DNA from 2 places in the Cupriavidus sp. SW-Y-13 genome. Region 1 is predicted to be linked to the other one. Evidence: riboswitches for the same ligand, from Rfam matches in the RefSeq annotation. Region 1 holds a riboswitch; the other holds the start of a gene.

Region 1 (3,822 bases):
AGACGGCCCTGCGAGATCTCAGGCTGGTACGGGGTGTAGGCGGTGTACCACGCCGGGTTTTCAAACACGTTGCGCAGGATGACCCCGGGCGTGAGCGTGTTGTAGTACCCCTGCCCGATGAAGCTCTTGAGCACGCGGTTCTTGCTGGCCAGGCCGCGCAGCTTGGCCAGCGCGGCTTCCTCGGTCAGCGGGGCGGTGAATTCGCCCAGCGACATGCCATCGCGGCGACGGATGGCGGCAGGCACCACGGCATCGATCAGCGCGGCGGTGCTGTGGAAACCGAGCAGCTTGAGCATGTGCTGCTGTTCGGCGGTATCGGGCCCGATATGGCGGGCGGCGAAGGCGTCGCGCGCCTCCAGTTCGGCCAGCGTGGGCCGTGCAGCTTGGGCGGCAGCGTTCATGGGAAACGGGGCGTTCATGGCAAGGAAATCTCGTGGAGCGCGCGGGGCAGGTGGTCAGCCTGCCGCCACGCGCGGCATCGGACAATCAGCGCGATCAGGCGCCGACGCTGGCCTTGTAGGCGTCGACGTTCATCAGGCCGTTCACATCGTCGCCGTTGGCCGGCTTGATCTTGAACAGCCACGCGTCGAAGGCGTTGGCATTGACCGATTCCGGCGATGCCGAAGCCGCGTCGTTAATGGCGATGACTTCGCCGGCCACCGGGGCGTAGATGTCGGAAGCCGCCTTCACGGACTCCACCACGGCCAGCGCGTCGCCTGCGCCAACCGACTTGCCCACTTCGGGCAGTTCCAGGAAAACGATGTCGCCCAGCGCGTCTTGTGCGTGGTCGGTGATGCCGATGGTCAGCGTGCCGTCGGCTTCGACGCGCACCCATTCGTGCGACTCGGTGTACTTCAGGTCAGCGGGGAAATTCATGAGGGTTCTCCGGGATACAGTGTGTTTCTTGTTTCATTCACCCGCCCGCGGCATGTGGGCTCGAGCGGAACGGGTGGAAGGGCGACCGTTGGTGTGAAGCGGGGGCCGATGCCTCAGCTCACGAGTGCCTTGCCATTGCGCACAAACGGCAGTTTAACCACAGTCGCGGTCAGTTTGCGGTCGCGGATCTCTACCTGGACTTCCGCACCCGGCACGATGTCCTTCGGCAGACTGGCAAAGGCAATGGACTGGGACAGCGACGGGCTGAATGTGCCGCTGGTGATTTCGCCGTCGCCGGATGCGGTGACGACTTTCTGGTGCGCGCGCAGCACGCCGCCCTTGTCGCGCAGGATCAGGCCCAGGAACGCGCGTTTCTGGCCGCCAGCGGTCAGCGCAGCCTTGCCGGTGAAGTCGCGTTCGCTTTGCAGATCGACCGTCCACGACAGCCCGGCGTCGAGCGGCGACGTATGGATGTCCATGTCCTGGCCGTACAGGTTCATGCCGGCTTCCAGGCGCAGGGTGTCGCGTGCGCCCAGGCCGGCAGGCTTCACACCGGCTGCCACGAGTTTTTCCCAGATACCGGCGACGTTCTCGGCCGGCACCACCAGTTCGAAGCCGTCTTCGCCGGTATAGCCCGTGCGCGCCACCATCAGTTCGCCCATGGCCGGGTCCTGCACGACCAGCGCGTTGAATGGCTTGAGGGCATCGGCGGGCTGGGTGGAGGGGAAGGCTGCATAGACTTTGGCGCGTGCGTTCGGACCCTGCACGGCGACGATGGCCAGTGCGCTGAACCCTGCTGGTGCCACGTCACCACGGCGCGGGTTGATAGTCACGCCGCTGCCGGTCTCGCTGTTGCGCGAACGGATCCATTCGATATCGCCGACGGCCGTGCTCGCATTGACCACGAGCCGGAAATAATCCTCGGCAAAGAAGTAGACGATCAGGTCGTCGATGACACCGCCTTTCTCGTCGAGCATGCAGGAATACAGGGCCTTGCCCGGTGTCTGGAGCTTGTCGACGTTGTTGGCCAGCAGGCCGCGCAGGAAGGTGCGGGTGTTCGCGCCATGGAGATCGACCACGCACATGTGCGAGACGTCGAACATGCCGGCGTCCGAGCGGACTGCGTTGTGTTCCTCGATCTGGGAGCCGTAGTTGACCGGCATGTCCCAACCGCCAAAATCGACCATGCGGGCGCCGAGGGCGCGATGAATGGCGTTGAGGGGCGTGGCCTGGAGCGTCATGGATATCCTCGGGCAATTCGAAAACGAAAAAAGGGTCACCCGCCGCATGCCGGCCGCACCAATGTGCAACCAGTCCGCTGCGGCGGATGACCCCTCTGTCCTCGATACCTGAGAGATTACGAAGCCGTGGCTCCGTGCGCCCCTTCGGTGGACATGCTCGCCGGCCTTCCAGCTGCGGCGGATGTCGCTCTCCAGAGTGCGGCATGCATCGTGTGCATGTTGCATGCCGATCCGACCGGTCCATGGTGCCTGAGAGTTTTCGGGTGATTCCCCTTCGGCGGCGCAATGCGTGATGCGCGCTCTCCCGGTCAGATGCGCGTGAATGTACGGGAGCGGTCTGGCTTTGTCAAACCGTCCCGTCGCGCGCTGCGGTCCCCCCGTTCGGTCAGCGGTTGTCCTTGGTTACGACATTGCCGATGACGCCACCGGCAGCCGCGCCGCCGATCGTACCCAAGGCGCTGCCGTTGGTCAGCACCGCGCCGCCGAGCGCGCCCGCACCGGCGCCGATGGCGGTATTCCGTTGCTTCGGCGTCATGTCCGCGCAACCGGCAAAGCCGACCAGCGTAGCGCCGATCAGCGCGACTTTCGAGAGCGTGCGAAGGGTGTTCATGATTGGCTCCTTGATTCGAATGGATTCCGATACGTTCCGATATCCGGAAGGTTTGCCGTGCACCGTTGTGACTGCCAACCTGCTCGGCCGTACGGGAGAGAGGCAAACTCCATGCCCCGTCACCAGGCAGGGCCCGCCCGATTTACGATTGTTACCAGCGTGAAACGGGTGCCGTCGGACACCCTCCGACAGGCCCTGTCAGCCACCTTGCCGCGTGGTAGCATCGTCGCCTTCGGCGCGTGGCTGACCGCGTGCCGAGTTCGGCATTTCCGCCCTTCCCGGTTCTCGTCCCCGCTTTCCTCTTCCCGCCCCATGACCCACGGACTCAACGCCGCGCAATCCGAAGCCGTTCGCTATCTGGACGGCCCTTGCCTTGTGCTGGCCGGGGCGGGTTCCGGCAAGACGCGCGTGATCACGCAGAAAATTGCGCATCTGATCGAGGACAAGGGGTTCGAGCCGCGTCACATTGCTGCCGTCACGTTCACGAACAAGGCGGCCAAGGAGATGCAGGAGCGCATCAGCAAGCTCATGGAGGGAAAGACCACGCGCGAAGGGAAGCGTATTCCACTCAAGCAGCTGACCGTTTGTACGTTTCACTCGCTCGGCGTGCAAATTCTGCGCATGGAAGCCGAGCATGTGGGCCTGAAGCCGCAATTCTCGATCATGGATTCGGACGACTGCTTCGGACTCGTGCAGGAGCAGTTGAGTACCACCGACAAGAAACTGATCCGCAGCGTGCAGAGCACGATTTCGCTGTGGAAGAACGGCATGGTCGATCCCGAGACCGCGCTCGCGCAGGCCGCCACGGCCGACGAGCACCAGGCCGCCATGGTCTATCGCGCGTACGTGGCGACGCTGCATGCGTACCAGGCGGTGGACTTCGACGATCTGATCCGGCTCCCGGCCGAACTGTTCGCGCGCGATGAAGCCGTGCGTCTGAAATGGCAGAACCGGCTGCGCTACTTCCTCGTGGACGAATACCAGGACACCAACGCGTGCCAGTACCAGTTGCTGAAGCTGCTGGCCGGTGGGTCGCATCTGCGCGCGCCGGCGTTCACTGCAGTGGGCGATGACGATCAGGCGATCTATGGCTGG
Region 2 (3,822 bases), on a different contig from region 1:
TGCACTGACGGGCATCCCGAACCGGCGGTTTTTCCAGCGCGAGTCTCTGGCAGCCGTCACCCGCGCGTACGAACGTGGCCAGGAACTTGGGTTGCTGATTCTCGATGTGGACTTGTTCAAGCAGTTCAACGATCAGTATGGGCATCCCGTGGGCGACGAATGCCTGCGGCAGGTGGCATCGGCACTGAACGGCGTGCTGCGCGACGACCAGTTCTGCGCGCGCCTGGGCGGCGAGGAGTTCGCCGTGGTGCTGCCGAATTCGAACGTGGACGAGACACGCAGTGTTGCCCGCGGGCTGGTGGCATCGGTGCGAGACCTTGGCATTCCGCACAACGGCACGCCAGTGCAGCCCTTCGTGACGATCAGTGTGGGCGCCGTCTGCACACTGCCGGAGGCGCCTCGCCTGGAGCCACTGCTGCACCGCGCCGACAGCGCGATGTACCGCGCCAAGCGCGCGGGGCGTAACCGGTATGTGCTCGACGGCAGCCTGTCCCTCGGCGTGCAAAACACCGGATTGTGACCATCGCGCGAAAAGGGCTTGCAAATTGCCAAGTCTTCTGTAGAATTCGCGGCTCGCATCGACGCAGCAATGCAGCGATACGAAGCCCAGATGGCGGAATTGGTAGACGCACTAGGTTCAGGTCCTAGCGGTGGCAACACTGTGGAGGTTCGAGTCCTCTTCTGGGCACCAATTCAGATAAACCCTCGCTCGTAAGAGCGGGGGTTTTTCATTTGTGCGCCCCAAATGCTGTTGGTTTGCTCCCCTCTCCCATGAAATGGGAGAGGGGCGGGGGAGAGGGCCGGAGGCTCTGCTTGCCGACCACGTAGCAATTTGTACCTCCAGCCCTCTCCCCCAACCCCTCTCCCGCCATGCGGGAGAGGGGAGCACACCATCAGGCGATTCAGGCAACCGCACTACCCCCCACCTCGCCCCCAGCCACCACCACCTCAGCCCCAGCCCCCCGCACCACATCTCCCACCATCTCGGCCGTCACCGCTGACAGCGTCCATCCCAGATGCCCATGCCCCGTGTTGTAAAACACATTGGCCGCATGACCCCTGCCCACGCGCGGCATCATGTTCGGCATCATCGGGCGCAGCCCGGCCCAGGGCACGACGCTGCGTGTGCTCACCGCAGGAAAACATGCGTGCACCCAGTCGATCAGCGGACGAATGCGATCGGCGCGGATATCGCGATTGATGCCATTGAACTCCGCCGTGCCCGCCACCCGAAAACGATCGACACCCAGCCGGCTAGTGACCAGTTTGGTTTCATCATCGAGCAGGCTCACAACAGGCGCGCCGGCCTGGCTCTCGGCATCGTTCAGGTTGACCGTGATCGAGTAACCCTTCACCGGATAGATGTTGACGCGATCGCCAAGCTGCTGCGCAAAGGTGCGGCTCGCCACGCCAGCGCACACCACGATGCCGTCGAACTCGCGCGATGAGGGCAGACCGTCTTCGGCGGATACCACGGTGACGCGTCGGCCTGTGGTCGATAGCGTGCGCACGTCCTGGTTGTATAGCGTAGTCACGCCCAGCCGCTGCACGGCCGCCGCGAGCCCACTGGTGAACTTGTGGATATCGCCGGTGGCATCGCTCTCGGTGTAGTACCCACCGTAGAACTTGCCGGCCAGCGTCGGCTCGATATCGCGCATCTCCGCAGGCGTGACCGCGCGCCGCTCCAGTCCGCCTTCGGCCAGCAGCGTCGACACGCGCCCGGCATGATCGAACCCCGACTTGTTGCGATAGATATGCAGGATGCCGCGCCGCTTCAGATCGAAATCGATACCTTCCGCATCCGCCCAGGCAAACAGGTGCTGGCGTGCGGCAATGGCAAGCCGCGCCGTCTCCACGGTGTTGCTGCGATAGTGCGGCATCGACGCGATGAACTCGGCGAACCAGCTCAACTTGTGCCACGTAGGGCGCGGGTTGACCAGCAGCGGCGCATCGTTGCGGAGCATCCACTTCACACCCTTAACGAGCGTGGACCAGTGCGTCCAGACTTCGGCGTTCGATGCCGATAGCTGTCCGCCATTGGCGAACGATGTCTCCATGGCCGCATAGCGATGGCGTTCGAAGAGCGTGACGGAGAATCCGCGCTTGGCGAGGGCGTAAGCGGTCGTGACGCCGGTAATACCGCCGCCGATCACTGCAATGGTTTTCATGAGAAGGTCGCGAGGACGTCAAGGGATGGCAGTCCACCGCGCCCCATGCGCGGATAGACGCCCCCTCTGTCCTTGACCTGAGAGATTCGCGCGGCGCCGGTCGCGGAGGACGGCACACATCGCTTGCTCCTTCGGTACCAGCGGCCGACGTGAGAGCCGTGGTTCTTCAGAGTGCATTGGCGATATCGGTCCTTTTGCCTGAGAGTTTCCGGGGCGGTTGCTCCTTCGGCGCCGTGCTGCCTGTCGGATCGAGTCGGACTGGCACGGGCTCTCCCGATATCACGGGACAACGTGAGGCACTATGCCACAGGTTTTAAGATTTCGGCTATGTCCATTGAGCGATATCAACGATCCGAGGCGCGACGCTTGCGGCCGGTGAGCATCGCCGCTATGAGGTTCTCGCGCAGCTTGAGGCTCATGGCGATGGCCGCGATTACGTGGACGACGACCAGCCCGAGCAGCGTGTTCGACATCCATCGATGGATGTCGATGGGCCAGTCCTCGCCCCAGAACGGATCGAGCCGGGACATCCATCCCGTGACGGCGAGGCCAAGGATCAGCGCCCACATGGCGAGCATCATCACGGCGCCGAGCGGCGTGTGGCTGAGATGGCGCGGCGCGCGGCCACGCAGCAATGCCCGGGCATAGAGCAGCACGCCAGCCGGACGCGGCAGCCAGGCACCAAAGCGCGCGTGCTCGGTGCCGACAAATCCCCAGAGAATCCGAAACAGTACCAATCCGGCCGCCACATAGCCCAGCACACGGTGCAGGCGGTCGCCGGAGTCATCGAAGATATCGAACAGGACGATGGCCGCCACGCTCCAGTGCGTGAAGCGGACGGCCAGATCCCATACGGCGAGCGTATCGGACCGCTCCATGCGATCCGCCGGCGTGGACATGCTTACTTCTCGATTTCCGATTTCACGATGTCGAGCGTCTTCGTGTCGAAATAAATCTCGGCCTTCTTGCCGTCCTTGGTGGTGCCGTAGATCTCGTAGCAGTTGCCGTCCACCTTGAACTTCTTGATGTTGTAGCCCTGGGCCGCGATCTTGGCCTTGGCGTCAGCCTCCGGCATCCATTCGGCCTTGGGGTGCTTGGCGCAGTTGGCGCCAGCGAACGCTGCCGAGGAGAATAGGCCAGCGAGGGCAAAGGCTGCGAACTTGTACATGAATGACTCCTCCGATTTACCCATTCGGGCGATGTCTCGCATCGTATTCTGGAATGAGACACGTTTCATGTCATCGCTTTCCCGGTGGACGGCATGCGCCGAGTACATCGCTCGCTACTGTGAATGTCACCCCGATGTCATCGTCCCGTAATGTCCACACTAAGAGCGTGGACTTCATCATTGTTCGTAGTGTGGGACAATCGCCCGCCGGGCTAGGGTTTTCCCGGAGAAATACTACGAATAAGGTGTCAGATGAAAACGAGCGACTGGAAGGACTGGGAAATCTTCTGCCGAGTGGTGGAAGGCGGCGGCTTCACACAGGGTGCGGAGCTGGCTGAAGTCCCCAAGTCGTCGGCCAGTGCCGCGGTGGCGCGGCTGGAAGGCCAACTCGGCGCACGCCTGTTCGAGCGCACCACGCGCCGTGTGCGTGTGACGCAGCGCGGGCAGCAACTCTATGAACGCGTTGCACCCCTGTTCGGCGCGCTG

Evidence for each region. A riboswitch is a leader RNA that binds a small molecule or an ion and turns the genes downstream of it on or off. The one in region 1 is predicted to bind glycine.
Region 2: it holds a riboswitch for glycine, as region 1 does, so the genes downstream of both, GA566_RS26515 (D-amino acid dehydrogenase) here and gcvT (glycine cleavage system aminomethyltransferase GcvT) in region 1, are expected to answer to the same signal.

The regions. Positions count from the first base shown of each region.
Region 1 covers NZ_WHLX01000001.1:3,416,421-3,420,242, reverse strand. The annotation lists gene gcvP (aminomethyl-transferring glycine dehydrogenase) at 1-419, opposite strand, end outside; gene gcvH (glycine cleavage system protein GcvH) at 496-876, opposite strand; gene gcvT (glycine cleavage system aminomethyltransferase GcvT) at 990-2,117, opposite strand; glycine riboswitch at 2,203-2,322, opposite strand; glycine riboswitch at 2,344-2,434, opposite strand; gene GA566_RS15375 (glycine zipper 2TM domain-containing protein) at 2,503-2,727, opposite strand; gene GA566_RS15370 (UvrD-helicase domain-containing protein) at 3,040-3,822, shown strand, end outside.
Region 2 covers NZ_WHLX01000002.1:2,470,638-2,474,459, forward strand. The annotation lists gene GA566_RS26505 (diguanylate cyclase domain-containing protein) at 1-520, shown strand, start outside; tRNA gene GA566_RS26510 (tRNA-Leu) at 605-691, shown strand; gene GA566_RS26515 (D-amino acid dehydrogenase) at 903-2,168, opposite strand; glycine riboswitch at 2,345-2,454, opposite strand; gene GA566_RS26520 (cytochrome b/b6 domain-containing protein) at 2,513-3,067, opposite strand; gene GA566_RS26525 (PepSY domain-containing protein) at 3,070-3,336, opposite strand; gene GA566_RS26530 (LysR family transcriptional regulator) at 3,589-3,822, shown strand, end outside.